4 regions of the Glutamicibacter sp. AOP5-A2-18 genome follow, and region 2 is predicted to be linked to each of the others. Evidence: riboswitches for the same ligand, from Rfam matches in the RefSeq annotation. Region 2 holds a riboswitch; each other region holds the start of a gene.
What was found. Region 2 has a riboswitch for S-adenosylmethionine ahead of ACT3RW_RS01325 (O-acetylhomoserine aminocarboxypropyltransferase/cysteine synthase family protein). Riboswitches for the same ligand answer to the same signal wherever they lie in the genome.

Region 1: it holds a riboswitch for S-adenosylmethionine, as region 2 does, so the genes downstream of both, ACT3RW_RS04300 (bifunctional o-acetylhomoserine/o-acetylserine sulfhydrylase) here and ACT3RW_RS01325 (O-acetylhomoserine aminocarboxypropyltransferase/cysteine synthase family protein) in region 2, are expected to answer to the same signal.
Region 3: it holds a riboswitch for S-adenosylmethionine, as region 2 does, so the genes downstream of both, ACT3RW_RS14395 (OsmC family protein) here and ACT3RW_RS01325 (O-acetylhomoserine aminocarboxypropyltransferase/cysteine synthase family protein) in region 2, are expected to answer to the same signal.
Region 4: it holds a riboswitch for S-adenosylmethionine, as region 2 does, so the genes downstream of both, ACT3RW_RS15410 (hypothetical protein) here and ACT3RW_RS01325 (O-acetylhomoserine aminocarboxypropyltransferase/cysteine synthase family protein) in region 2, are expected to answer to the same signal.

The regions. Positions count from the first base shown of each region.
Region 1 covers NZ_JBQSVW010000001.1:899,648-906,998, reverse strand. The annotation lists gene ACT3RW_RS04320 (HNH endonuclease signature motif containing protein) at 232-1,791, opposite strand; gene ACT3RW_RS04315 (SHOCT domain-containing protein) at 2,137-2,535, shown strand; gene ACT3RW_RS04310 (SGNH/GDSL hydrolase family protein) at 2,606-3,463, shown strand; gene metX (homoserine O-acetyltransferase MetX) at 3,560-4,693, opposite strand; gene ACT3RW_RS04300 (bifunctional o-acetylhomoserine/o-acetylserine sulfhydrylase) at 4,696-6,039, opposite strand; SAM riboswitch class IV at 6,129-6,249, opposite strand; gene ACT3RW_RS04295 (VOC family protein) at 6,422-7,066, shown strand; gene ACT3RW_RS04290 (GNAT family acetyltransferase) at 7,121-7,351, opposite strand, start outside.
Region 2 covers NZ_JBQSVW010000001.1:270,014-277,364, forward strand. The annotation lists gene ACT3RW_RS01305 (PTS fructose transporter subunit IIABC) at 1-956, opposite strand, end outside; gene ACT3RW_RS01310 (1-phosphofructokinase family hexose kinase) at 953-1,933, opposite strand; gene ACT3RW_RS01315 (DeoR/GlpR family DNA-binding transcription regulator) at 1,930-2,706, opposite strand; gene ACT3RW_RS01320 (CoA-binding protein) at 3,050-3,544, opposite strand; gene ACT3RW_RS01325 (O-acetylhomoserine aminocarboxypropyltransferase/cysteine synthase family protein) at 3,544-4,917, opposite strand; SAM riboswitch class I at 5,036-5,130, opposite strand; gene ACT3RW_RS01330 (histidine phosphatase family protein) at 5,254-5,802, shown strand; gene ACT3RW_RS01335 (RNA polymerase sigma factor) at 5,898-6,395, shown strand; gene ACT3RW_RS01340 (methylated-DNA--[protein]-cysteine S-methyltransferase) at 6,392-7,021, shown strand; gene ACT3RW_RS01345 (shikimate dehydrogenase family protein) at 7,036-7,351, opposite strand, start outside.
Region 3 covers NZ_JBQSVW010000001.1:2,991,136-2,998,486, forward strand. The annotation lists gene ACT3RW_RS14375 (S8 family peptidase) at 1-1,021, shown strand, start outside; gene ACT3RW_RS14380 (NAD(P)-dependent oxidoreductase) at 1,255-1,548, shown strand; gene ACT3RW_RS14385 (MarR family winged helix-turn-helix transcriptional regulator) at 1,559-2,002, shown strand; gene ACT3RW_RS14390 (DEAD/DEAH box helicase) at 2,018-5,257, opposite strand; SAM riboswitch class IV at 5,372-5,492, shown strand; gene ACT3RW_RS14395 (OsmC family protein) at 5,525-6,076, shown strand; gene ACT3RW_RS14400 (L-idonate 5-dehydrogenase) at 6,162-7,217, opposite strand; gene ACT3RW_RS14405 (SDR family oxidoreductase) at 7,207-7,351, opposite strand, start outside.
Region 4 covers NZ_JBQSVW010000001.1:3,208,914-3,216,264, forward strand. The annotation lists gene ACT3RW_RS15400 (carbon-nitrogen hydrolase family protein) at 1-271, shown strand, start outside; gene ACT3RW_RS15405 (APC family permease) at 290-1,627, shown strand; gene ACT3RW_RS15410 (hypothetical protein) at 1,708-2,292, opposite strand; SAM riboswitch class IV at 2,350-2,466, opposite strand; gene ACT3RW_RS15415 (MFS transporter) at 2,570-3,853, shown strand; gene ACT3RW_RS15420 (ABC transporter substrate-binding protein) at 4,070-5,611, shown strand; gene ACT3RW_RS15425 (ABC transporter permease) at 5,613-6,566, shown strand; gene ACT3RW_RS15430 (ABC transporter permease) at 6,559-7,351, shown strand, end outside.

The DNA of each region.
Region 1 (7,351 bases), 630 kb from region 2:
GTGACGTAAGTACACGCTCTAGAATCGTTGACTCAAGATGTAGTGACTGAAAAAATTTTTCATTTGGAGTCGATGGCGGGCATCCCCGAATTCCAAGAGGCTAAATAGCGCAAGAAGGATCTAAGGCGGTCACCTTCAGGACCGTCGTTCGGGTTGAGGCTATAGGTATTGGGTGTTGCTTAGTGACTGAAAATTTTTGTCACTCAAGATTCCGTGCTGCGGGTAGGCCAGTCAGCTACTCTGGGTCGCCGGTTGTCCGGTGTTCATCGGATATCCCAGAACCCGATCTACCTCCGGATTCATTTCCACAAGTGGTAACGGGATTATGTGCGGTCGCTGGGAGCCATGATCATCGAGGTGGTCTCGTCCGCTAGCAATATTGACGCTTTCCGAAGTGACGATAGTGTTCACTCCGTGCGGTGATACCCATGATCTGGTGCCGTCGGGCCTGGCCACGACTTTCCAGCCCAGTGCGTGCTTGAACATTTGATGCTGCTTACAGAGCAGGTGCGTATTTTCCCGGTTCGTGTTGCCACCGTGAGCCCAATCATCAATATGATCAATCTCGGATCGGTCCGCACTACGCCGACATCCTGGGAAGCAACAATGCACATCCCTGAGACGAAGCAGGTCCTTCATCGCCTGCGAGGGGCGGTAATTCCTGCGCTCAACATCGATCACTGCGCCGGTCCATGGATCGGTGAGCACCCTCTGGAATGATGGCGCATCTTTTGCCAACTGCACTGCGAGCCCGACCGGAATGGGCCCGTATCCTTCTAGATCAGCCAATGCTTTGGTGGGATCCACCAACATCTCCAAGGCAGGAATGGTGATAGAGAGTCGAGGCTTCAGCGGTGTACCCTGAGCGCCAGGCCATCCGTTGATCATTGCATCGGCATATACATCCGCCAGGATCTGATCTTGCGTCCGCCCGTCTTTCGGGTCGTTGATCTGATCAGTAGCCCAGCGCAGCGAATGGGTGATCGACTCGATCACGTCGACACGGTGGTAGAGCTTTAGACATCCCATGCCGTTTTCTTCTTCCCACCACGTGACTTTGCGAGCAGCTTCTGACTTCTTGTGTCGCTCCGCAGCTGCCTCTGGATTCATCCTGTCGTGATAACGGCGAGCTCGCTGATAAACAACATCGTCGTTTGCCGTTCTAGCCACCGGCAAAAGTACACGTTCCATAGTCGCGATCTGATCCGGTGAAAGGTCCTGAGCGAACTTGATGATGTGCTGGGCCGCTTTGCGGGTAATTTCACCCGCGGCCAGTGCGATCAGAGTGTCCTTACAGACGTGCCGTAGCCCCTTAGCAGTAAACATTCGCTTGCTGACTTTACGAGGGCTTTCACGCAGGACAATTGCGGCTTCCGCAATGAAGTTGGAGTTTATGACCTGGTCATCGCTCGGATCAACGCCATAGAATTCCGCACTCCTCTGGGCTTCGCGAACTTCTTCAGGCGAGGCAGCGTACTGGGTAGCCAGCACCTCGGCAAAGCTAGTCCCGACCTGCTCAACCGAGTCGGCTAGTAGCGTTGAGGTCAGCGCATCAAGGCTGCTCTTCAGTCGCTGCACCTTGCCCAGCCGATCCAGCGCATCGCCGGGACCGTTCACGGGCCCGGCATCAAAGAGTTCATTAGCCAACTTCTTCATCGGTCCGTTGTAGAGCTGATGGTCAACCTGCTTACCAACGACGGAGTCCAGGTGGGATTCCCTGCGGGTGCCCGCAGGGTGCAACGGGAGACGATGTTCATCGTCATAATCTTCTACAAATTCTGGATTTCTCATGCTTAATTTTCCCACTCAGAGCCGACATTTTGTACTAGTTAATGCCTACCTGTGGATACTCATTAGTATATTTTTACGATTGTTTGCTCTTGCGAACTGAGCGTCCCACCCGGCACTCTCTGCGCCAACGGGCCACCTTCCATCAAGAGGGATGCGCACTGTGCCAAAGAAACCCTCAAGGGCATCAGGGATTCAGATAGGCGCAAGAAATTACAGATCGATAAACATTTCAAAATTCACTCCGCCATACCAAAAACGCGTATTTGACTAGTACAAAAGATTTCATTGCCTCACTGTGAGCGCTTCGCCAGTAGAGCAGATTCAGCCCAACCAGAATTAGGTTCCATGAAACGTTTCGAAGTAATTGACGAATTCCCCGAGCTCGACACAACCGACACGTCAAGTTTCGGTTTTATGGAAGACTCTTCATCCAGCGGATCAGGATTTATTGACACCGCATTCGGCGTAATGCCGGTTCTGATCGGTATTTTTGTGGTTCTCTTCTTGGCCGTCATGGCCTTTATTATCTATTCCCAGGTGCGCAACTACCGCAAGATCAAGAGCGCTGGAATGGATCCACTAACCCTCGAGGCAGACTTGGCAACTCGGTTGGCACAATCAAATTTGCTCGCCCCCAAGAAGTCCCTGGAAGCAAAGTTGAACGAACTTGCCGATCTTCGCACCCGCGGAGTCATCTCCGGGGAAGAGTACGAGCAGGCCCGCCGCGACGCACTCAAGGAATAAATGGCACGGTGTTGCAGATCATCCCTGAGACTGATTGACGGAACGTTACCATACGGTAACAATATAAATTGTGCCTAAAGATTTTGATTTCGAAACCAGCAATTCCACGGAAAAGACGCTCCATCCTTGGCGCCGCTATGTTGCCCTAGGCGATTCGTTCACCGAAGGGATCGGCGATCCAGATCCCTCAAACGCAGGACAGCATCTTGGCTGGGCGGACCGTCTAGCCCAGGAGCTGAGCACCTCAGTCCCGGACTTCGCCTACGCAAACTTGGCGATCCGCGGCAGGCTGATCGGACAAATTGTTGCCGAGCAGTTGGCCCCGGCCGTCGAGCTGAAGCCGGACTTGATTTCACTCTGCGCAGGCGGCAACGACGTACTGCGCCCGGGCGGTGACCCGGATAAGATCGCGGACATTCTTGACGGCGCGGTCTCCAAGCTCAGCGCCACCGGTGCGACGGTGCTCCTTGTTACCGGTCCAGATATTCGCGATACTCCGGTGCTCGGAAGCATCCGCGGCAAGGTCGCGATCTACAACGAGAATGTGCGCGCCGTCGCCGCTCGCTACGACGCGATCGTGGGCGATATGTGGGCCCTGCGTGAACTGCACCAACCGCAGATGTGGGCACCGGACCGCCTGCACTTCTCCCCTCTGGGGCATCAGCGAATCGCCGCCATGGCGCTGGATTCACTCAACGTACCGCACACCTTGGATACCAAAGTGGAGCCGGTGCAGGATCTACGCACCTGGCGCGAGGCACGCTTCGAGGACCTACACTGGGCGCGCGAGCACTTGGCCCCGTGGGTGCTGCGTCGTTTACGTCACCAGTCTTCGGGTGATGGCATCAGCGCAAAGCGTCCGTCGGCCACACCATTTACCGTGGCTAAACCGAACGATTCCCTCGGCGCCGGCGACTGCGCACAGTAGGGGTTAGAAAACAGCAAAATAGTAGGGACAGCATCCACCGAAAACTGGTGGCGGCTGCCCCTACTGTTGTATGGGCTCTTGTATGGGCCGACTTCTTTAGCGGTTAAAAACCGTTGTGCGCAGAACACCATCGAGCTGATGCGCGTCGGTCAAAAAAGCATCGTGCCCGATCGGGGAATCGATAAAGTGCACCGGCACCGGTGTTGGCAGTGCCGCGGCTAGCTTGTGCGATTGCTCCGGGAAGTACAGACGGTCCGAGCTCACGGCGACCACCAGCACGTTCACGTTCTCCAGCCTCGCTAAGGCGGAGCACAGCGAGTCGTGACCGCGAGCCACGTCGTGGCTCATCAGCGCTTCGGTCAGCAGCAGGTAGCTGTTGGCATCAAAGCGGTTGGCCAGCTTCGTGGCTTGGTGGTCCAGGTAGCTTTCAACTTGGTAGCGACCGCGCGGCCCCGAGAGTTTGCCCGTGGGCGCCTCGCCAGGTTGTGCGGTGCGACCAAAGCGCGCTTCAAGTTCAGCTTCCGAACGGTACGTGATGTGCGCCAGACGCCGAGCCAGGCCTAGCCCGGCATGTGGGCGCGCCTCGTTGGCGTAGTAGTCTCCGCCAGCAAAGTTCGCATCCAGCCTGATGGACTGGGTCTGCACTTGAGCGAAGGCGATCTGTTCCGCGGTGGCTTGGGCACTAGATGCCATCACCACCAGGTTTTTGACCTGCTCGGGGAATTCAACGGCGTACTCCAAGGCTCGCGCCCCACCCATGGAACCACCAATCACCGCATGCCAGGAGCTAATTCCTAGCTGCGCGGCCAGGCGCGCTTCAAGGCGCACCGAATCTTTGATGGTGACAAAGGGGAAACGCGACCCATAGGGTACACCGTGTGCGTCCGGCGAAGACGGCCCGGTGGATCCATTACAACCGCCGACCATATTAACGGCGAGAACGAAGTACTTTGTGCTGTCGATCGTGGCCCCGGGGCCGATAAAGCCGTCCCACCATCCGGGTAGGGATGAATGCCCCTGGGCGACATGTGCGTCGCCGGTCAAAGCATGCATCACCAGCACGGCGTTGGAGCCATCGGCGCTCAGCTTGCCCCACGTTTCGTAGGCGAGTTCTACCTGTGGCAGGTAGCCGCCAAACTCAAAGTGGTACTCCCCCACAGCGCTACGGCGCGTCATGCCGTCTTGGCCGTGGGCGAGCGGTGTTTCTTCGTTGGTTGCAATGGATGCCATACCTAGAGCGTTTCCTGCAATTCCTTATTCTCAAGGGCTGCCACAGCGTTAAAGCCCAACTGGAGATCGGCCAAAATGTCCTTGATATTTTCTAGTCCGACGCTCAAGCGCACCAAGCCGGGGCTTACGCCCGCGGCAAGCTGATCGGCCTCGGAGAGCTGAGCGTGGGTGGTGGACGCCGGGTGGATGGCCAGCGAGCGCACATCGCCGATGTTGGCCACATGGGAGTGCAGCTCAAGGGCGTTTACAAAGGCTTGGCCTGCCGGCGCACCGCCAGAAAGCTCAAAGGCGAGCACCGATCCGGCGCCGTGCTGGCTGTACTTCTTGGCGCGCTCAAACCATGGTGAGGAGGCTAGGCCCGCATAGGCGACCTGCTGCACTTCATCACGGGCTTCGAGCCAGTTGGCCACTTCGCGCGCGTTTTCACCGTGGCGCTCAACGCGCAGGGACAGGGTTTCTAGCCCCTGGGCGATCAAGAACGCGTTAAAAGGTGACAGCGCTGAACCCAAATCGCGCAAGAGCTGGACTCGCGTCTTGAGGATGTAGGCCAGGTTGGCGCCGAGGATGCCGTTCACGCCAAGATCGCGAGCAAAAACCAGGCCGTTGTAGGACTCGTCCGGGGTGTTAAAGCCCGGGAAGCGCTGCGGGTCCTTGGCAAAGTCAAAGTTGCCCGAGTCCACAATCACCCCGGCGATCGCGTTGCCGTGACCGCCCAGGAATTTGGTGGCCGAGTGGATGACGATGTCAGCCCCAAATTCGATCGGGCGGATCAGGTACGGAGTGGCCAAGGTGTTATCCACCAGCAGCGGCACTCCATTTTCATGGGCGATCTTGGCGATTTCTTCGATGTCCAGCACGTCTTGGCGTGGGTTGGAAATGGTTTCGCCGAAGAACGCCTTGGTGTTTGGGCGCACCGCGTCGCGCCAATCCTGCAGGTTATCCGGGTCGGCCACAAAGCTGACCTCGATGCCCAGGCGCTTAAGCGTGTGCTTAAGCAGATTCTGGGTTCCGCCATACAAACTTGGGCTGGCCACCAGGTGATCGCCGGACTCGGCGAGGTTCAGGATGGCCAAGGTGGTCGCGGCCTGTCCGGAGGACAGCAACAGCGCACCCACGCCGCCTTCTAGATCGGCGATGCGAGTTTCTACTGCGTCGGTGGTGGGGTTGCCGATGCGGGTGTAGATCGGTTCCAGTTCCTGCAGCGCAAAACGGGCTGCAGCACTTTCTGCGCTTGGGAAGACAAAGGAAGTGGTCTGGAAGATCGGTAGTGCCCGGGCACCGGTGGTTGGATCTGGGGTCTGCCCGGAGTGGATCTGACGGGTTTCAAATGACCAGTTATTGCTCATGGTTTCCTCCAAAAATAGTTCTGTGACTTTTGGGGTAGACCACTGAGAAGACACCGACAGAAAGATCCTCATGAAGGCACTTCCAGGGTTACCCGCGCTTGTCCTTAGCAGCTTTTTGCTCCTAAGGGCCAGGTCTTCACCCGGGGCACCCCACCGCGGTTGGAGGGTTGCCGCCCAGTAAGCCGGGGCTTATTACTGGGACTCATGACCTACTTCCAGTGTGCCCGAAAACCGAAGATTTTTGCAATGTGAGAGCGCAAAATGGGTAGCAATCGGTCATATTTCGCGCCAGGCGCGATTTAGGTGCAGAGAATTCGATCACCGATTAAAAATTAGGCTTGCCTAAGTAGAGACTGTCATCACATGTTGTCATGATGGGCACATGATGAGGTTAGATCACGTAAGTTATGCCTGCGGCCCAGATGGGTTGCTGCCAACCGCGCAGAGAATCTCCGAGGCCTTGGGTTTGGAGTTCGTTAAGGGAGGCGTGCATCCGCGCTTCGGAACACGTAATGTCATCTTCCCGTTGAAGCATGGTCAGTATTTGGAAGTGGTTGAAGTGCTCAACCACCCCGCCAGCGACAAGGCTCCTTTTGGCCAAGCGGTACGAGCGCGTTCTGAGCTCGGCGGCGGCTGGATGGGCTGGTGCGTTTCGGTGGACGATCTGTCCAGCGCCGAAGAACGGCTGGGCCGCAAGTCGGTTCCGGGCAACCGCAAATTCCCCGATGGTCGCGAGCTGACCTGGCAGCAGATCGGCATTAAGGGTTTGATCGCCGACCCGCAGTGCCCGTACCTGATTTCCTGGGACGAAGAAGCTAAGGATCTGCATCCTTCCAAGGCACTTGAACCGAGCGGCGCGATCAGCGAGATCACCATTGCCGGCTCGCGTGATCGTGTGCTGGAATGGTTGGGGCAACCTGAAAACGTGAATCTGGGCCCAGTAGTCATGGACTATGAGGCACCCAACGGTACCCCGGGAATCATGACGGTGACCTTCGAAACCGATAACGGTCCGGTTGTGCTGTAACAACAACATCTTTCAAAGGTAGGCGGGGACAATGGCGTCCCCACCTACCTCTTTTTATGTGCTGGCATCCAGACGCTTGCCTAGAACCACAACGTTTTGGTCCACAAATCCCAGACGCTCATAGAAATTGAGCACGGCAGCGTTTTCATTACGCACCATCAACTGCACCTTGGGCACACCACGGTCCACTAGCCAGCTTGTTGCGGCCTGAACCATTGTGCTGCCAAGCCCGGTACCCTGCTTGAGCGGATCAACGGCCACATAGTAGAGCCAGCCACGGTGCCC
Region 2 (7,351 bases):
CCGGCGACAAAAGGAATCATGTAGGAGACACCGGTCAGCAGCGCACGCTTCAGGCCAGCGCCGAAGGACTCATTGTCCTTGTTCTCTTCGGTGCTGGTGGCAGCACCGGCAGGAACACGGCGGGCCGATGGATCCTCGGAAGCAGCAATGGCGTCGTTGATCAGCTTTTCTGGCTCATCAATACCGCGCTTGACTGGAACCTGGATCACTGGCTTGCCAGCGAAGCGTGAACGGTCACGCACGTCAACGTCCACCGCAAAGATTACCGCGTCAGCGGCGGCAATGACGGCTGGATCTAGTGGGGTGGAACCCGAGGAACCCTGGGTTTCTACGGCGAAGTCCACGCCCATTTCCTCGGCGGTCTGTGCCAAGGAATCGGCGGCCATGTAGGTGTGCGCAATACCGGTAGGACAAGCGGTCACAGCAACGATGGACTTCTTCTTTGGTGCATCACTAGCTACGGCAGCCGCTGGTGCAGCCGGCGCAGCAGCAGCTGGAGCTGGGGCATCTGAGGTCACAGCGCGAACCAGTTCCACAATTTCAGCTGGGCTGGTTGCTTCACGCAAGGAGGCGGTGAAGGACTTCTTCACCAGTGCGCGAGCGAGCTTGGACAGCAACTTCAGGTGCGCCTGGTCGGCGCCATCTGGGGCAGCAATGAAGAACACCAGGTCAGCTTCGCCGTCCTTGGCACCGAAGTTGACCTTCGGGTTCAGCCGGGCCATGGCCAAGGTTGGCTCGGTCACCGCGGCGGAGCGGCAGTGCGGAATAGCGATGCCGCCGGGTACACCGGTAGCGGTTTTGGCTTCGCGAGCCTTACCGTCGGCAGCCAGCGAGGCTGCGTCGGTGGCGCGGCCCTGGTTGGCAACCAGCAACGCCAGCTGATCGATGACTTCCGTGGTGCTACTGCCGAGGTCGGCATCGAGCAACACGAGCTCTTCTGTGATTAGTTCACTCATGACTCGGTTCCTTGGGTTGAAAAAAGTTCGTTGACACTGACCGCGTCAACGGTGAGATCTGCTTGGGTGGGGATGCTGGACCCGGGCAACTGTGTGGCAGCAGCCCCGTAGGCCACTGCGTTTTTCAGTCGATCCGGGGCGCTGGCCCCGGCAACATCTGCCAATAGGTAGCCGGCCAGCGAGGAATCGCCGGCTCCGACGGTACTGCGTGGGGTGATCGGGGTATGCGATCCGTACCATACTCCCTGCTTGGTCACCAGCAGTGCACCCTTGGAGCCTAGGGTGGCCAAAACTGCGCCGATCCCCTTCTCCAGTAGTTTGGTGGCGCACTCGGTAGCTAGTTGCGTGGAGCCTTCCAGCGCTTCTTCATCGCAGTCGCCCACTAATTCAGCCAGCTCTTCAGCGTTGGGCTTGATTAGATCCGGGATGTGCTGCTCAGAGTGCGCAAAAAGTTCGATCAGCGGAGCACCGGAGGTATCCACTGCGATCTTCGGGCACTTTTCACCCAGTGAGGCGCGAAGCTGTGCGGTGAGCTGTGCGTAGAAGTCGGCGGGGACTCCCGGCGGCAGCGAACCGGCCAAGACCAGCCACTGTGCACCGGCTGCGGCGTCGGCCACCAACTGGCTGAGTGCCTCAAGTTGTGCGGCGTCCAGTGTCGGGCCCGGCTCGTTGATCTTGGTGGTGGTGCCATCAGGATCGGTCAGGGTGATATTGGTGCGCAGTGGTTCGTCGATAGACAAGCTACGGTGCGCCAGCTGATCAAGAGCCAGTGCGGTGATCAATGGATCGGTGCTCGCCCCGGGCAACACGGCCAGGGTCTGAACTCCGGCTGCGGCAATGGCGCGCGAAACGTTAACACCTTTACCAGCGGCTTGCACGTGGCTTGCCTTGGCGCGCTGCACGGACCCGTGGGACAGTGGCTCACCAAGTTCAATGGTCTTATCCAGTGCCGGGTTGACGGTCAGGGTCACAATCATGCGATCACCACTTCTACGTCAGCAGCGTCCAAGGTGGCGGCGAGTTCATCGCCGGGCTGCTGGTCAGTGACCAGAGTGTCGATGGAATCCAGGCCGGCAAAGCAGACCAGGGTTTCCTGATCAAACTTGGAGCTGTCGGCCAAGAGAACCACGCGGCGGGCACTGGCTACCAAGGCACGCTTGACGGCTGCTTCCAGTGGATCTGGGGTGCTCAGCCCGAAGCTGGCGTGCAGACCGTTGGTGCCAACAAAGGCGATGTCTGCGCGGTGACGGGAGTATTCTTCGACGGTCTGTGCTCCGGAGGTGGCACCGGTGAGTCCACGTACGCGGCCACCGATCAGTTCCAGGATGACACTTGGGCTCTGGACCAGTACCGAGGCGATGGGCAAAGCGTGGGTGATGACCACCAGTCCGGCGCTTGCGTTGGTGCGCAGCATGCGTTCGGCGAGGAATTCGGTGGTCGTTCCGGCATCAATGATGACCGAGGCATCCGAGACTGGCAGCAGGCTCAAGGCGCGCTGCGCAATCCGGGATTTGGCGTCTGCGTGAATTGCGGTGCGCACTAGGTGGCTTTCTTCGCGAGTGCTGGCTTCAGTGATGGTCACTGCTCCGCCGTGGACACGGCGTAAGAAGTTCTCTGATTCCAGTTGGGCCAGGTCGCGGCGCACCGTTTCCCGGGTGATTTCAAAGCGTTCGGCGAGCTGAGCGACGGAGACTTTTCCGTCCTTCTCAAGCTGCTCGACGATCAGCCGGTGTCGTTCTTCGGCGAACATTTATTGCCTCCGCAATTCTTCATGACATGCACCACATGAATCTGTGTTTCCATGACTTTATGCCCGAATGAGTGGGAACGTCAAGTGAACTGTGAGGGAAAATTAACCATTCGGACATCTGAAAGTGGTTATAGTTGGCATTTTGCCGAGTGGGGAGCCAGTTGCCCGAAAAAATCGGTCTTAAAACTTTGATCTGCACGGGTCTTGGTGGGCACGTTTACCTCGTGAGTTCTAGAACCTAGGACCAGAAAAATCTGGGTATGCTGAACCGCAATAGACAGCTAACGCCGCTGGCGGGCAACCAAAAGGTTGCCCGCCAGCGGCGTTAGCTGATCAGGACTGTTTACGCGAGAACCTGACGCTTCGAAGAAATTACACCGGTATTAAAGCCGGCCAAGCGCAGTCCGCCATGGAAACGCGCGTGCTCAATCTTCACGCAGCGATCCATTACTACGTTCATGCCGGCCGCTTCGGCCCGGCGGGCCACGTCTTCATGCCATGAACCTAACTGGAGCCACAGGGTCTTTGCGCCAACGGCCAATGCCTCATCTAAAACTGACGGCATGTCATCGTGCTTGCGGAAGACCTCCACCAGATCTGGAGTCTCTGGCAGATCTGCCAGCGACTTGTAGACCGGCTGGCCCAGGATCTCATCGAGTACCGGGTTGATGAAGTACACCTTGTACTTAGACGAAGAAAGTAAATAGGTCGCCACGAAGTAGCTGGCCCGTGAAGGCTTATTGGATGCGCCAACAATGGCAATGGTCTTGGTATCGCGCAGGATGGTCAGGCGCTGCGCAGCTCCCGGACCTTCCCAGGTGCGTTCGGTGGTGCTCATTAGTTAGCTCCCTTCGGTGCTGCGTTGATGGTGCAAGCCGCACCATCATAGGTCGGTTCTGCAAAATCATCGGCGGAAGAAGCGACTGCTTCTTGCGAAGCGGTTAATGCCTGATCCAGATCCCAGAGGATGTCTTCAACATCTTCTAGGCCCACTGATAAACGGATCAGATCTTCAGGAACGCCGGCAGCATTCAATTGCTCTGGGCTCAACTGCTGGTGCGTGGTGGAGGCAGGGTGCAGCACCAAGGTGCGGGCATCGCCGATATTGGCAAGGTGGCTTGCCAGCTGCAAGGCCTCGATGAACTTGGTGCCGGCTTTGCGTCCGCCTTTCACGCCGAAGCTGAACACTGAACCCACTCCCATGGGCAACAGTTCCTTGGCGTGAGCAAACTGCGGGTGGGATTCCAGACCGGCGTAGTTCACGTAGGTAACGCGGGGATCTGCTTCGAGCCAAGCAGCAACCTGCTTGGCGTTGGCCAAGTGGTTGTCCATGCGCTGTGGCAAAGTTTCTAGGCCCTGCAAAAGCTGGAAAGCTGACTGGGCCGGCAGTGCCGGGCCGAAGTCGCGCAGCTGCTCGCTGCGCAGTTTGGTCAGGAACCCGTATTCACCGAAGTTGGCCCACCAGGAAACATTGCCGTAGCTGGCCACCGGTTCGGTCATGGCAGGGAACTTGCCGTTGCCCCAGTCGAACTTTCCGGACTCAATAACAACGCCACCCAGGGTGGTGCCGTGGCCGCCAATGAACTTGGTTGCCGAATGGATGACAATATCGGCACCGTGCTCAAGGGGACGCAGGATGTATGGGGGAGTAAGCGTGGAATCAACTACCAGTGGGATTTGGTGGCGGTGTGCCACTTCGGCCAAGCCCTTCACATCGGCAATGTCACCGGATGGGTTGGCTATCACCTCGGTATATACGGCCTTGGTGTTCTCCTGGATCGCGGCGTCAAAGTCGGCTGGATCATTGGAATCAATGAAGGTGGTGTTAATGCCAAATCGACGCAAGGAAACATCCAGCTGGGTGATGGTGCCACCGTAGAGCTTGGAGGAAGCGACAATGTGGTCGCCAGCTTGGGCGAGAGCTGCGAAGGTGACAAATTCGGCAGCCATGCCAGAACCGGTAGCTACTGCGCCGATGCCACCTTCCAAGGAGGCCATGCGTTCTTCAAAGGCCGCGACGGTTGGGTTGCCAATACGTGAGTAGGTAGTGCCGTACTTCTGCAGCGCAAAAAGGTTCGCTGCATCGTCGGTGTCTTTAAAGACAAATGAAGTGCTTTGGTAAATGGGTACTGCGCGGGCGCCGTGCTCGGCGTCGGGGGTGCCACCGGCGTGCAATGCGCGGGTGCGGAATCCAAATTTATGATCTGCCATGATGGCTTACGACTCCTTGTCGATTGGGTTTTCGCGTTTCACCGCTCAGCGGTGGTGCGATCGAGGCAGGAATCCCGGAATCAATGTCGCTTCTTGTTGTGATTAAACAAGAAAAGCGGCTGCATCGTTTCTGGCGGTAGCACCGTAACCACCGGATGTGGCAGGTTGCTGCGGCTTCATCGAACCAGATCTCTCAGCCGCTCGGGATGGTGTAATAATCTTCGCAACATGACCGATCGTGACCTAACTATGAGTCGTAACGTTGCGTATTAGACGTAATATCGGAGATTCTTCGATATCTATGCACCCCGGTACGCTTGAGTCATGGATACTGCGTTGGCGTTGATCAGACACGGACTGACAGATTGGAATCTGGCGGGACGCCTCCAAGGCCGTACCGACATTCCGCTGAACGACATCGGACGCGAACAAGCCCGCGAAGTTGGACGTGAACTTCAAGGCGCCGGATGGTCACTTTTCCTTGCCTCCCCGTTGGGGCGTGCGCAGGAAACTGCTGCCCTCATTGCCCAGGAAGCGGGAGCGGAAGTAGGCCCACCTGTACCTGAACTAATTGAACGTAGCTTCGGGCCTTTAGAAGGCCGGATTTTGGCTGAGGTCAGCGACGAAGAATCGGCAGCTGCTCAGCCTGAGCTGGAACCAATTGAGCAGATCCTACGCCGTGCCATTCCAGCTTTGCTTCACTTAACGGTCAAGTACGCCGGACAGAAGATTGCGGTGGTTAGCCACGGAGCGACAATGCGCGTGATTCGTGATGCGCTGACCGGGACCAAGGCACCTTACGGAGTAGAAAACGGTGAACTGATCCACATTGATCTGGACCGGCTCCAGGCCTTGGCCCGCGAACTTGATCTGGTCACTCTCTAAAGTTGAAAAGTTTTTCCTTTTACCTGCTCACACTTTTGCCGCACACAACGTTTACATGGTGAAAGCCCTAAAAGGTGCCAATTCTCAGGAGAGCCATGCAAGTGCCGTTTGAGCGGATAGTCCAAGATTATGGACTGAACGTATTACGTGTTTGCCGTGCCTTGTTGGACGAACACCGTGCCCAGGACGCATGGTCTGAGACATTTTTATCTGCACTGAGTGCCTATCCAAAACTTCCTGAAGAAGCCAACGTTCTAGCGTGGCTGGTGCGTATCGCAAGAAATAAGGCTATTGACGAGCTGCGCAAGAACAAGCCAGAAATTCTTGATGACCTTCAATCCTGGGAACAGGTTGATGAGGGACAGCAACCCGAAGCGCAGCTAGAGAATCTAGTGCTGTGGCAAGAAGTCGGACGGTTGCCGCACAAGCAACGCTTGGTTGTCGCCTACAGGTACTTGGGAGGACTGGACTATGCGCAAATCGCAGACATTCTTTCTGGAACGGAAGCGGCAGCGCGTCGGGCAGGTGCTGATGGGATCAAAAATCTTCGACGAATGCTCGAGGATGACACACTGTGGCAGGAGCAGTCATGACTGATGCAACATCTACTTCCCAAGCGACCAACGAAGAAGCTGCGCTTTTGGGACAGCTCGGCGGACAACTGATGATTAAGGCCCGTGCTAAAGACTTGATTGATGTGTCCTACCGCGTGGTTGATTCTCCGGTGGGTTCACTGCTTTTGGCCAGCACCCCGGCGGGACTGGTTCGGGTGGCTTTTGAATCTGAAGATCACGATAAAATACTGTCTTTGCTCGCTACGAAACTTAGTCCACGAATCCTCAAAGATGCCTCGCGTTTAGATGCGGTGGCCCGGCAGCTTGATGAATACTTTGCTGGTGCCCGGCACAGTTTTGATGTGCCTTTGGACTTGAAGCTCTCAACAACTTTCCGCCGCCAAGTGCAGGAAGAACTGGCTGCGATTGATTACGGACAAACCTGGAGCTATTCGCAGATGGCTGAGCGGATTGGTAATCCCAAGGCCGTTCGTGCGGTGGGTTCGGCCTGCGCGACCAACCCGATCCCCATCGTTTTACCCTGCCACCGAGTGCTGCGCACCGACGGTTCGCTGGGCGGCTATCTGGGTGGATTGGATGCAAAGACGCAGCTGCTGAAGCTAGAGAATCCTGCGTTTGGAAGTTCAGCGCAGCGATTGTTCTAGGTTCAGAAACCTGCCTACTGATTTTCTCGAATGCCACTGAGCGATTCACGCAGTTCTGCGACGGTTTGTTCAGGAAGTTCAAGAAGCGGAACCATTGCCGCTGCCTGAAGTAAGAGATGCTCCCAACCGTCGGTATATTCAAGGCCTTGTGCGATCGCGGCCTTGATGGTTCCGGTGGTGTGCTCAGCGTAAACAAAATCGTAAACGTAACTCCCCGGGGAGAGGGTTGTGGTTCCCCACGCGGCGCCGTCCTCTGGGTACTTCCCGATGGGTGTGGCATTGATGATCAGTGAAGCTTTGGTAGCAACCTGCGAAGCCGCAGACCAGTCG
Region 3 (7,351 bases), 2.7 Mb from region 2:
GGTACGCGTCCTAGCGAAGTGCGGCGGCAGCCTCTCTGATATCGCAGATGCGATCATCTGGGCCTCCGGTGGCACCGTGCCTGGCATCCCAGCCAACTCGACCCCGGCTGACACCATCAACATGTCGCTCGGTGGCGGTGGATCCTGCGGAACCACGTACCAAGCAGCTATCGATAGCGCGGTCTCTCGCGGAACTTCGGTAGTGGTTGCGGCAGGTAATGAAAGCCAAAACGCTTCGAACTCACGCCCAGCAAACTGCAACAACGTGATTACGGTAGCTGCCAGCAACCCATCGGGAGCACCGTCGTATTACACAAACTACGGCTCTGCAGTTGACGTGACCGCCCCTGGTGGCGACACCCGCTACGCAGGCCAAGGCATTCTTTCCACTATCAACACCGGCACCACCACCCCATCAAGCCAGGGTTACACCTTCTACCAAGGCACTTCCATGGCTACACCACACGTGGCAGGAATGGTGGCTCTGATGAAGTCCGTCAGCCCATCCATGTCCCCTGCTCAGGTGGAAACCGTGTTGAAGAACGGCACCCGCGCTATGCCAGGCGGTTGCAGCATCGGCTGTGGTGCAGGCTTGGTCGATGCCACGAAGATCATGACAAACCTGGGTGGAACCACCCCGGACCCAACTCCCGAGCCCAGCGGCAATCTATTGAAGAACCCAGGCTTTGAAAGCGGTGCCGACTCCTGGACCGCCAATCGTGCCGACACCTTTGAAACCGGAACAGCTGCTCGCACCGGCAACGGTTTGGCCGGTCTCAACGGATGGGGTACAGCAAGCACCTACACCCTGGATCAGCAGGTCACCATTCCTTCTACTGCTACCACTGCAGATTTGAAGTTCTACCTGCGGGTGCTGACCGACGAAACCACTGCGTCCACCCAATACGACAAGCTCACCGTTCAGGTACTCGATGGTTCAAGCACCTACAACGTCGGTACATGGTCAAACCTCGACGCAAGCTCGTCCTACGCGCAGAAAAGCATCAACCTGAACAACTAACCGCGGCAAGACCGTCACCTTGCGTTTCAGGGGTGTTGAAGACAGCTCCCAGGCAACAACCTTCCGCATCGACGACACCTCGCTAGCCACCAACTAGTCCTTCAAAGAAGTATCAAGAACCAAAAAATAGTGAAGCCGGTCAGCGGATTTTGACGGTCGTCGCAGCACCGACGGTCTAGGCCTCTACAAATGATTCACGCATACGCTCGGCTGGAGTCTTCCAGTCGAGCGTTTTGCGTGGACCGATAATCAACGCGCAAGCTCTCATTGACGCGTTAGATCAACAGCTCATTGGCGGAGCAGCATTAGACGTCTGGTGGGACGCCCCGACAGGCACCGTTGCGCCCGTGCTAACTCAACGGTTGGCTGCGCATCCATTGGTCATTGCCACACCACATTATTCGGAGCACTCGCGAGAAACTTTTCTTTCTCGGGTGAAGGAAATCTGCTCCAATATCAATGACTTTGCCTCGGTAGCTGAACAGCGCAAAGGACTAAATTCTCCTGAGGTGGCCTCGACTCCCTAGAATAGTTCCTATGCAAGATGAAACGCTGTTGCAGACGGTTGAAGATGAGTTCACTGCCATACTTTTGCACGCACGAGATATGATAGTTCGCCGCGCAAAAGCGGTCCACCCGGACTTGCAAGCGCCTGGTTACCGCCTGCTCGGACTTGTCATCCGCGAAGATGCTCAGCAACAGGGCACTTTGGCCGAGAAGCTTCGTCTAGATAAGGCAACTATTTCTCGACTGGTTCAGCAGCTAGAGTCCTTGGGCCTAGTGAACCGAACCCAGGATCCCTCTGACGGCCGCGCTCAACTGGTCTCTGCCACGGCACTGGCTAGAGACAAGTGGCGCGACAGCGGAAACACCCTGCGTCAGGAACTGCGCCGCCAGCTCACCGAATGGGAAGCTAGCGAACTACAAAACTTTGGACAGCTGTTGCACCGACTGAACATCAGTTTCGAAGAGCTGACCTAAAGACAACGATTCAAGCTACTGCATCAAAGCTAAGAAGTCATCAGCGCTCAAGGCAGACTGCTGACCAGCCTCCGATTCGTCACCCAAAACGTCATTAAACAGCTGCGTCTTTTTGGCTTGTAAGGCCAGCACCTTGGACTCGATGGTGTCCTTGGCGACCAGACGATACACGTAAACCGGTCGTTCCTGACCAATGCGGTGTGCACGGTCAATGGCCTGAGCTTCCGCAGCCGGATTCCACCAAGGATCCAACAAGATGCAGTAATCAGCAGCGGTGAGGTTGATACCAAAACCGCCGGACTTCAACGAGATGAAGAAGACCGGGAAGTCCCCATTGCTGAACCCATCGATCATTTCTTTTCGCTTGATTCCACTAGTGGAACCATCTAGGTAACCGTGCTCAATATCTAGCGATACGGCAACGTCCCGCGCCTTGGTCAAGAAGCTGGTGAACTGGCTGAAGACCAAGATCTTGTGTCCTTCAGCCACTGCGTCGGCCATCAGTTCTCGTAGTAGCTCAAGCTTGGCGCTCGGGCCGTCACCTTCACCGACCAAGGACGGATCTAAGGCCAGTTGGCGTAGCAACGTGAGCGACTGCAAAATCTTGAAACGGTTGGAATCTACGTCATCAACCAATCCGAGCACTTCTTGTCGTACCCGCTGGAAGCGACGGTCATAGGCCTTACGGTGACTTGGTTCCAGCTCAACTTCCAGAATCTGTTCGGTTTTTGCTGGAAGTTCCGGAACCACCTGTTCTTTGGTGCGTCGAAGTACAAATGGACGCAACCGGCTCTTGAGACGATCGAGTCTTTCTTTATCACCGTCGGAAATCTGCTTCTGATAAATATCCTTGAAGGCCTTCTGTCCGCCCAACAGTCCAGGGGCAGCCAAGGAAACCAGAGCCCACAGCTCAAGGAGATTATTTTCCATCGGCGTACCAGTGACAACGAACTTACAAGGCACCGGCAACTGGCGCGCTTGCTTATAGCCCTTTGAGGTGTGGTTCTTCAGCTGTTGCGCTTCATCCATGATCATCACGGAGAATCCGGCAGCTTCAAACTCTTCATAGGACAGTCGGAAGATCGTGTAGCTAGTGACAATCAGCTGCGCGTCACCCAACTGATCCTTGATGCTCTGCCCGGCCTTTTTTGACGTGGAGCTAATCCCCCGCGTACGAAGGTTCGGCGCGAAACGCTGCGCTTCATTGATCCAGTTACCTACCACCGAGGTCGGGGCAAGAACCAAGAACTTTTGATCAGGGTTTTCCGTGCGCGCTTGCTCCAGACAGGCCAGCAACTGGACCGTTTTACCCAAGCCCATGTCATCTGCGAGCACTCCACCCAGTGAGTGGGTACGCAAGAAATTCAGCCAGGCCAGTCCCTGCTCCTGGTACGGGCGCAAATTCGCTTTGAAACTTTCTGGCAGAGCTACGGGCGCAAGTTCCTCGCCACTGGTCAGCTCGTTCATGGTTTCTAGCCAGGCGTTGTGCTGAGCTTCAATGATGCCCAAGTCCAGCAGTTGTTGCCACCAGTCGATGCTCAGCTTGTGGATGCGAATCGTATCGCCTTCAACTGTGCCCAGTTCCCCAGCTTCATTGACCAACTGACGTAGCTGAGCAAAGTCAGCACCGGCGATGGGAATGACGGTCAGATCATCTAAGACAAGGTAGTCCTCATGCCGAGTCAGCGCTGCGAGTAGTTGAGGGAAAGGTACCTTGACCTCATCAATGGTGACTTCAATGGAAAGGTCGAACCAGTCTCCGGTGCTTTCTCCGGCTTCAACGGCAACGGTGGCTGGTGCATCATTTATTTGGTACTTGGGCAGTCGGTTTTGCGCTTCGATCAATACGTCCGGGTGCTCTTCGAGCAGCGGAAGGGTATAAACCAAGAAGTCGATGGACTGAGAGATGCTCAGGTCTTGATCTTCAAAAATGCCCGAGGAGTTCACCGGTCCCAAGGCAGCGTCGTCTCCAAGCTTGTCCTTGATCGAGGCAAGGATTTCCTTCTCGATGCCACGTTGCCGTGGCGCCTTGGACGGGTACTTCCACGAATAGCGCAGGGCGACAACTTCTGGGCTGCTAGATACAGCCAGCCTCAGGACGGGACGAGCAGGGGCAGGAATTTTATAGCTCACGTCGACGCTTTTCAGCGGGGCCAAGTGGCGCATGCGTTCCAGATGTTTTTCCTCAAAACGCGGAACGTCTGCTGCTGGAACGAACTGAACTCCAGAAGCAATAAAAGAGGCAAGTTCTGCTGAAACAGGCTCAGCAAATTCTGCCAGTCCCCAGTCTTTAGCCTTGGCCAACGGCTTAGCCGAGTACACCAAAAATGTCGGTGGATTTCCGACGGGCAGTACATGTGAGTCTTGTGGATCAGGTGCGGAAATGAACCCCTCCATGGTCAACCCGTCTTCACCACGGCGCAGATCTACAAAAGCATTCGCCGGCTCAGGGCTGAAGGTCACAGCGGGCTTGGCGTTGCTACTTCCGTTGATGATCTGCACTCCGGCTGCTTGCAGCGCAACGAAAGCTTCGAGCAAATCTTTGCCCGGCAAATCCATTAGCGAGATCCAGTCTTTGACGTCCCAGACATAACCGTATTTTTGCTTTTCAGCCTGCTCTCGTAGCTGGTCTAGTTCGCTAATGGCACGGCGCTGTTCTTTGGAGAACCGCTTGTCAAAGGCCACAGACTTCCAGCTCACTCCTGTCTGAATCCATGGGCTCTTGGTACCTTGTCGCGCCGGACGGGCCTGAAGGGTCAGGACATCATCGCTGCCGTAGCGTGGTTCGCTGACGATTTTTAGAATGAGGCCCAGCGGCTCTTGGGCGACGTCCGGTTCATCATCAATGACGGGCAATAGGCGGTTAAGACTACGTTCCCACTGCGGCACCGCTTGACGTTGCCAGTCATGCGGCCGCACCGCACCGTCGGTAACGTACAGAGGCTCATCATCTTCGTTAATGGTTTCAATCAATAACGCGGCGACTTCTTCGCAGCGAGTACTGGTGGGGTGTTTGCTGCAACCACCTTCAAATGAAATCCCTTGCGCTTCAAATCGGAAGGTTGCGTTCACCTGCGCGCCGAGCACCTGTCCGCGCACTTGAGTAAGACCGGCTTCAACGTGGCGTTCAACGTGCGAGACCTTTCCCGACTGATAGTAGAACGCACCAATCTCCAACGTGTCCTGGTCCAGTACCAAGTCCAAGTTTTTGATAGTCAGCTGGTATTCCATATCCGCCAATCGTTGTGTACGCAATAGAGCCGGTTGCTACCCTCCATCCTATCGACGGTTACCGACAGCTTCGTAATGACGAAAAGTTAAGCGAATGCTTTACTCGCAGCGGTACTCAAGGATAAAAATGAATCACTGAATCACGAGTTCCACTCACTACGGCCCTGGCTGAGTGGACGGCAACCCTCTAGTCATTGTGCGGGGTGCCCCAGGTGAAGATTCGACGCATCTTGAGAGTCAAGAAGCGTAAACGATGGCGCACCCTTGCGTCAGAAAAGGGGAACACCTCTTATGCCTACCACAACCAAGAAACTTTCCGTAGCCGAAGACCGTTCTGCGCGTTTGCAAGAAGCTGACGCTGGGTGGGGTGAACGCATTTCGGCAGCCCCACAGAGCGCACAACTCACGTTTAGTGTTCGTGGCGAAGGCTTCGGCTCTGTTGCCAGTAACATCAGGGCCGGCAAGCACAGCTTTACCGTTGATGAACCAGCTGCACTGGGAGGCAGCGACATCGCGGCCAGCCCGGTGGAATATGCCTTGGCAGCGTTGGTTTCCTGCCAAGTAGTTGTTTACCGTCTGTACGCGGAAAACTTGGGCATCCAAGTAGATGATGTGCAGATCACCGCTGATGGCCAGCTTGATGTTCGTGGCCTGTTTGGCATTGATGAAACAATTCGTCCGGGCTTCTCCTCCGTGGACTTGCAGGTGCACATCGCTGGTCCTGAATCCGCCGAGCGTTATGAAGAACTACGCCAGGCTGTGGATGCTCACTGCCCAGTGCTAGATCTGTTCACCAATCCGGTCCCGGTCAGCACCTCGGTGCATATCGCTGGCGCGAACTAATACGATCTTGCTCTAAAACCGCTCGTGGCGGTGGCCCCATAATTATGGGGCCACCGCCACGAGCGCGTGATCTTGCTAGTTGCGCTTATTCGCTACGAAAATCCAGCAGTACTTTGCCTGAGCTGGCCGAATCCTTGGCCGTTTCAAAAGCTTGTAATGCTTGGTCCACCGGGAACTGGTGAGTGACCGCGGCGGAGATCTGTAAGGATCCATCAGCCAGAGCTGCAAGCACCTGGTCGATTTCGTCGTTAAAGCGGAAGGAACCGACCAGTTCTAGCTCGCGGGTGATGGCCAATGAGATCAGTGCTGGTTGCTCGCCGGTGGGTAGCAGTCCGACCATTACTACTCGACCGCCGCGTACCGCTCCGCGAACGGCTGAAGCCAACCCACGGTAGTTACCGCTGGCTTCAATGACCACGTCCGCTGCGACCTTGGCAATCGCCTCGGTATCATCGGCGCGCAAGGTAGCGGTGGCACCCAGTTCCCGGGCGATCTCTAACGGTTTCTCGTGCATATCCACTGCAATGATCTCTGCTGCTCCGCCGCGCTTGAGCACAGCGATAGCCAGCGCACCGATCGGACCCGCGCCAATTACCAAGGCGCGTTTGCCTTTAATTTCTCCAGCGCGAGACACCGCGTGCCAGGCGACGGCCGCCGGTTCTGCCAGTGCTGCATCTTCAAGTGAAAGTCCTGCAGGCAGTGCGCGAAGCATCCGGGCGGGCAGGTTCACTTCACGAGCAAAGGCACCCTCGGTGTGGGGATAGCGTGCGGCCGAACCCAGGTAGGTGCAGCCTGGGGAAAGGTTCGGGCGTTCGCTGGGGTAGGCCTCGCCGGTTTCCCCCGGGGTGGCTGGGTGAACGGCCACGTTGGTGCCAGCTTGTGGACCGGTGCCGTCAGCTGCAGCTTGGATGACCGTGCCAACAATTTCGTGGCCCAGAATCATAGGTGCTTTAAGGATGGATTCCCCGGCGGCGCCATGGCTCCAGTAGTGCAGGTCTGACCCGCAGATACCACCAAAGGCAATGGCTATACGTGCTTCATCAGCTGCTGGTTCTGCCACGGCGATCTGCTCGACCCGCAGATCCCCTGCAGCGTGAGCCACCACGGCCACGGTGCTGTTGGTCAAGGTATTAGACGACAACGCTCATACCTCCGTCGATGAAGATGGTCTGGCCGTTGACGTAGTTCGACCCGTCGGAGGCTAGCCATACTGCCGGGCCCGCCAAATCTGCGACGGTGCCCCAGCGAGCAGCCGGGGTGCGGCCAAGAATCCAC
Region 4 (7,351 bases), 2.9 Mb from region 2:
CGTGAACTGCGCCCACCCTGTAGGACGCGGCCGAAGCATCGCGGTAGATCCCGAAGGCATGGTCCTGGGTGAAGCTGGCCTTGGCGAAGATACCCTCGTGGTCCGGGTTGACCCGGACACCGTACAGCGAGTGCGTGATCACGGAACCGCAGGGACTAACCGCGTGTGGTCTCAATTCGGTCCGGACGATGCACCGATTAGTCTTCCGCTCTATGACGGCGCATTGGAACCATCTCGCTGGGCGCCACAACAACCCCAATCCCGCTCTTAGAAAACGACGGAGTTTTCCATGTCTTCGACCCCCACACTTACTCGCACCCTGAAATTGTCTTCCTTGGTGATCTTTGGGTTGGCCTACCTGACACCCCTGATTGTCTTAGGCATCTTTGGTGTCATTGCGTCTGAAACCGGTGGCGCCAGCGCCAGCGCCTACCTGATTGCTCTACTGGCAATGCTCTTTACCGCAAATAGCTACGGCCGGATGGCTGCAGCGTACCCGGTGGCCGGTTCTGCCTACACTTACGTACGCAAGACCATCGACGGACGGATCGGTTTCCTCGTCGGTTGGGCCACTATGCTTGACTACCTCTTCCTTCCCATGGTGATTTGGCTGATCGGTGGCTCGTACTTGCAAGCCCAATTCCCTGCCGCGCCGATGCCGGTGTGGATCCTTGGCTTCATTGTGCTGACAACCATTTTGAATATCATCGGCATCAAGGTGGCAGACCGGGTGAATCTGGTACTCATGTCCTTCCAGATCTTGGTCATCGTTTTCTTCGTAGTTCTCTCCGTGGCCAGTGTCTCCAGCGAGCACGGCGCAGGCGCTCTAGTGAGCTCTTCTCCGTTTACCGGGATCGGCGCGAGCACAACAGGTATCGCCGCTGGTGCAGCCATCGCCGCATACTCGTTCCTTGGATTTGATGCGGTGACCACTCTGACCGAAGAGACCGTGGAACCCCGGCGCACCGTCCCCAAGGCCATCATGCTCGTTGCCCTCATAGGTGGAGGCATTTTTGTCATCGTGGCCTACACAGTACAGCTGGTGCATCCAGGCGGTGTCTTTGAGAATTCTAATGCTGCGGGTTTCGAAATAGCACAGCACATTGGTGGCAATTTATTTGGTGCTATTTTCTTGGCCGCACTAGTTATCGCCCAGTTCACCTCAGGTATCGCCGCTCAGGCTGCTGGCAGTCGACTGCTCTACGCCATGGGTCGAGACGGAGTACTGCCACGCAGCTTCTTTGGGAAGCTGAACCAGCGTTGGAGCACCCCGGTCTTCTCTATCTTGGCCATCGCAGTTGTGGGCTTGATCGCCATGTTCATGGATGTGGCCACCTCAACCTCATTCATTAACTTCGGTGCTTTCATCTCGTTCATCATGGTCAACGTGTCGGTCATTGTTTATTGGGATCGCCAACGTCGCGCAGGCAACAAGCTTAATGCAATGCTCTACGTGCTGTGCCCAGCTATTGGTGTTCTAGTCATCGCGTTCCTACTCACGCAGCTTGATATTCATGCCGTAATTATCGGCAGCATCTGGCTGGCCATCGGAACCATTATTTTGGCAACCACCACCAAGGGCTTCAAGAATCAGCCATCGCAGATGGCCTTGGAAGGCGCAAGCTAAAAAATAGAAGATTCGATAGCCAGTTCAAGGGACAGACCGCTGGCGGCCTGTCCCTTGAACTCCATCAACTGGATTGGATTCTAGAACCCGGCGTCAATGATTCGCCGGATAGCGGTCACTGGACTCAAACGGGTCCGCAGGTTTGGGAAATCTTTCCAGTGCTCGGGAACCAAGCTTCGACCATACATCCCGCCGTCGTCACGGCACAGGTGCAGCTCATCCAATCGGACTTCCAGATTCAGCTTCGCCAGATCCGAAGTATGCCGGCTGCGACTTATCTCAACTGCCCGCTTCAAGGACGCGTGGATCAAAAGGTACAAGTCCGAACCGATGCCGACCGATTCCCAACGCTGAATATATTCGTCATAGCCCTCAGCTTTGTAGCACTGGCCATTGGTCAAGCGCCGGTGCCGGGAATTGTTACTCATAAAATCGCTCCAAGAATTGCGCGTTCTCGTCTGCACCCGGGCAACGTAAGGAGCTTCCAACAGCGCCGAATACCAGCGGAGCTTGCGTTGCCTTTCTTCACTCAAGTCTGCTTCGTCGGACAGAAACGGCAATCCATATTGATCAACCCTGCTGTTGCTGGTTTCCTCGCCAAATATCTCCTTCGTCCATTCACGGAAGTCGAATTCATGCTTGTCATCAATTGGCTGATTAGCCATGGAAATTCTCCTAGCGTGAGAGCGGTGCCGCCCCGTACCGAATACTGGACGGGGCAAACCGCTAACTGAACCGATGACATTTGCCTCGGAACGGTTCTTCCCCTGGGGCACCCCGTGAGCCGGAGAGGGGTTGCCGTACGACTAGCCAGGTACTTTACGTCGTAACTCTTGAACCTGTTTTCAACCATAGGACAATGCACCGACAGTTTGAACACAAGTGATTGACCATCCTTTAGCTAAGATCAGACTGGTCATCATCACCGCGTCCCAGAGGCCCATGAAAACTCGCTCGCAACGCTTAGAAATTACCGCGCTCCTGGGAACCCAGACGCTGTTTAATATCGGCTTCTACGCTGTAGTCCCCTTCCTTGCGGTAGTCCTCAGCAATGATTTCCTGTTGGCATCTACCGCGGTGGGTCTGATCTTAGGAATCAGAACTTTTGCCCAGCAAGGACTGTTCTTAGCTGGTGGCACTCTGGCGGATCGCTTCGGCGCCCGCACCATGATTCTGATCGGCTGCGCGGTACGTGCCGCAGGTTTCCTCACTTTGGCCGCATCCCTATGGTCTAGTACTCCACACTTGGGAATGTTCATTTTTGGCGCACTGCTCACCGGATTTGGTGGGGCACTATTCTCCCCGGGACTAAACATCTTGGTGGCGGCTGCCCAAAGCGCGCGGGATCAAGGACAAGTCCAGCACGTTCGGCGGGCTACGCTCTTTGCGTGGCTGAGCATCACGGGTGAAATTGGCGCCGTCACCGGACCTTTGGTGGGTTCGGCCCTGTGGGGCTGGGGATTTTCCACCGTGGCAGGTTTTGGCGCAGTATTCTTTGTGGCCATCGGAATCTTCTTGGCGCTCACTCTTGGCAAGACTGACACGGCGAGCGCACTGTCGGCTGCTACCGGTGCAGGAACTAAAGCATCGAAGCCTCACAGTAGCTTCCGAGAATGTCTGCGCGACCGCCAGTTCTTGGCCTTCTGTTCGCTGCATGCCGCGGACCTATTGGCCTACAACCAGCTGTATCTAGCTATTCCTTTGGAACTTGAACGCCAAGACATGCCTACCCAGTGGTTGGGGCTGATCTTTGCGTGGATCTCCATTTTGACCCTGAGCCTGCAGATTCCCTTATCGTGGCTTGCTGCAAGAATCGGCCCAGCTGCAACGTTGCGCATGGGCTATATTCTCAGCGCCTTGGGGTTTAGTGTTTTGGCCTTCATCCCTTCATCAGCCTTTGGTGAGGAAACCAGCTTGGTGCGAATTCTTTGCGCAGTCACCCTGATGACCCTGGGTCATATGAGTGTTCATCCCACCGCGCTCAGTCTTGTTCCAAAATTTGCCGGGCTCAACGCTACCGGCTCCTACTTCGGATTACTCTCCACCTGCGGCGGCCTAGCAGTACTTCTAGGCAACATGCTCTTTGGCTGGTTACTCTCACACACCGCAGGCGCAGCCGAGTTGTCCTTTATCCCTTGGCTAGTCATGATCATTCCGCTGTTGCTGGCTTCGTGGCTTGGTTCTCGGTTGGTTCGTGACCGCATGCTACGCACACGCAGTGCGTGAACTGCGACACATAACGCAAAATGTCCTCAGAACTTCCACGGTTGACACCAACTTTCTACTACTCAGCTAGCGTTCTATCGCAGTCCAGAATCCCGAAGTTCTAAAGGGGTCTTCATGGCCTTTTATTGCTTCATGAGAAATCAAGGAATTAGGGTACGCTTACCAAGGCTCTAAGACATTGGATGCCAATTCATCACGTATTGCCGAAGGATTTCCATGAACCTTGGACGATTGAGCGTAGCTGCAAGTTTTGCAGCGGTAGCCCTCGCACTAACTGCCTGCAGTTCCACCGCCACCCCCGCTCCGGATGCAGCAGCGGATGCCGAAGCCCGCGTAGTTGTAGCGAACTTCCGTGCCCCAATTTCCAACTGGGCTTTGGAAAGCGATGACGCTTATGTGCTCTCAATCGCCGGTTGCTTGGAAACCCTGACCAAGTATGACCAGACCGAGAAGAAGGTAGAGCCAATGCTCGCCACTTCTTGGAAGCAGACCTCGGATACCGCATGGGAATTCGACCTGCGCAAGAACGTAAAGTTCCAGGACGGCACCGACTTCAACGCCAAGGCTGTTGCTAATTCACTGAACCATGTTCTTGATGCCACCGCACCAGCACGTGCAGTGAACCCTAAGACCATCAAGAAGGTAGAAGCCCTCGACGCTGATACCGTACGCGTCACCACCCCGGCAGCTGATCCGCTCTTGCCGTATCGCATTGCCAGCGTGAATGCCGGCGTGCTCTCGGGTGCTGCGTACACCGACAAGGGCATTGATCCGATGAATCACTGCACCGGGCCTTTCGCTCCGGTTTCAGAGAAGGCCGGACAGTCCTTGACCTTGGACCGCAACAAGAATTACTGGGATGGTGAGGTGAAACTGGCCGGCGGCGAAATCCGCTACATCACCGACGGCGCCACCCGCTCCACCCAGGTACAGACCGGTGAAGCGGACATCTCCATGTCCATCCCGGCCACCAGCTTGGCTACCTTGGAAGCAGACGAGAAGATCAGCGTGCTCAAGGCCGACTCTCCTCGCACCTCGACCCTGTACCTGAACAACTCGCGTGCCCCTTTCGACAACGTGGACCTGCGCAGGGCCGCCACCATGGCCTTGGATCTGCCAGCCATAGCCGCCAGCATCTATGAAGGCGCCGCCCAACCTGCCACCGGTCCCTTTGCACCAAGCGAGCCTTGGGCCAACCCGGATCTGACCGTACCCCAGGTGAATCTCGAGGAAGCCAAAAAGCTGGTGGAAGCCTCGGGCTACAAGCAAGACAAGCCGCTGGACATCATTGCGATCACCGAGCGTGCCGAATTCGCTGGCGTGGGCGCCATCATCCAGGAGCAGTTCAAGCAGATCGGCTTGAAGGCCAATGTCGTCACCAAGTCCTACGGCGCAGTGGAGCCAGATGTGCTGGCCGGCAAGTACGACATGATCCTCAGCCAGCGCAACCGGATGATCGATATCGCTGACCCCATCGGCTTCCTGCAGGCCGACTACACCTGCGAGGGTGGATACAACCTGAGCCACTACTGCAACAAGGACTACGACAAGCTGGTGGGCCAGGCCCAAGTTGAGAAGGACCAGGCCAAGCGCAATGATCTCTACCGCCAGGCCGGAGACATCCTCGCCAAGGATGCCGTGAACGTCTGGCTGGTTAATGAGCAGGCCATCGACGGTGTGGGCTCCAAGGTCCAGGGCTATGTCCAGGACCCGCTGACCCGCTATGTGATGACCAAGGACCTGGCGAAAACCAAATAGCGTGTCACCACTAGCCACCGTGCTGCGCCGGGTCGTTGGCCTCGGCGCAGCAGTTCTGCTTTCCTCCTTCGCGGTCTTCCTTGTCCCCTTCGTCTCCCCCGGGGACCCCGTGCGGTCCTTGCTGCGCGCAAGAATGGATTTTGGCGAAGCTGATGAGGCGACGGTTCAGGCCTATGCTGAGCAGTTTGGCCTCAACGACCCGATGCTGGTGCAGTTCGGGCGATGGCTGGGTCGGTTCTTCACCGGAGATATGGGCATCTCGCATATCAGCGGCACCCCCGTAGCAGACCAGGTATTGCCGGCCATCGGCGTCACCCTGTCATTGGCAGGCACCGCCTTGCTGGCAGCCATCCTTGTATCGATTCTTTTGGGAGTTATTTCAGCCACCCGCGCCGGGCAATGGCCCGACAAGCTGATCACCTCGATCACCCATGCGCTCATCGCCATTCCCGAATACGCGTTGGCGCCATTGCTGGTTCTGCTCTTTGCCGTGCGCTGGGCGTTGCTTCCCTCGGCCGGCTACGATTCCCCCGCTTCTCTGGTGCTCCCGGTCTTCATTTTGGCTTTGCGCCCCATCAGCTTTTTCACCGTTGCGGTGCGCTCCGGCGTGCGCCAGGCATTGGACTCCGAGCACGTGCTGGCGGCCCGTGCCCGCGGGCTGAGCAGCATCCAAGCATTGGTTCGCCATGTGGTTCCCCACGGATTGCTGCCGTTGTGGACCATGGTGGGTGTCTGGTTTGCCGGGTTGCTGGGCGGGTCGGTCATCGTGGAAGTCATCTTTGCCATTCCCGGCATGGGACGGCTGATCTTCGACTCCATCGTTGATGCTGATATCCCGGTAGCCCAGGGAGGCGTGGTGGTGGTAGTGACCTGTGCCGTGGTGGTGACCGGAATCGTTGACCTGGTGCACAAGATCAGTGATCCCAATGTGAGGATTGGTGTACGACATGGCTAGGAATCATTCCAAGGAAATCCTGCTTGCCCCTCCCGCATGCATTTTGCTGGCGGTGGTCATCCTGACCATCGCCGCCCCGTGGATTTCCCCCTATGACCCTGATGCCCAGAGCTTGGCGGACCGGTTGCAGGGGCCCAACCTGTCCCACCTGCTGGGCACAGATGCCCTGGGCCGCGACACCTTGAGCCGGGTGCTGCACGGTGGCCGGTTCTCGCTGTCGGTAGCGCTGATCACCACGCTGTTCTCGCTGCTGGTTGGCACCGCACTGGGCCTGCTCAGCGCGCTGCGCGGCGGGTGGCTGGATGAGCTCTTCCTGCGCGTGAACGACTTGCTGCTTGCGCTGCCCGAAATCGTGATAGCGCTGCTGATCATCGCGGTCATGGGTCCCGGATTCTTCACCATGGTGCTTTCCGTGGGCGTTGTGGCGTGGACCCCCACCGCACGGTTGGTGCGTTCCATGGCGGCCCAGGCATTGAGCACCCACCATGTCGAAGCCTCCAAGCATGTGGGCGCTTCGCGCTGGTTCATCCTGCGCCACCACGTCCTGCCCTTCGTGGCTGGACCGGTGCTGGCACAGGCCGCATTGCGCTTCGGGCTGCTGCTCGTATTGCTCGGCTCATTGTCCTACTTGGGCATCGGTGTCCAGCCGCCGCAGTCGGACTGGGGCTCGATGCTGGCCGAGGCCCAGCCTCATGCAATCCGTTCCCCTTGGGGCTTGATTGCGCCGGGCGCCGCCATCTTCCTGATCAGTTTCTGCGTCACCCTGCTGGGCAATCGAATCACCC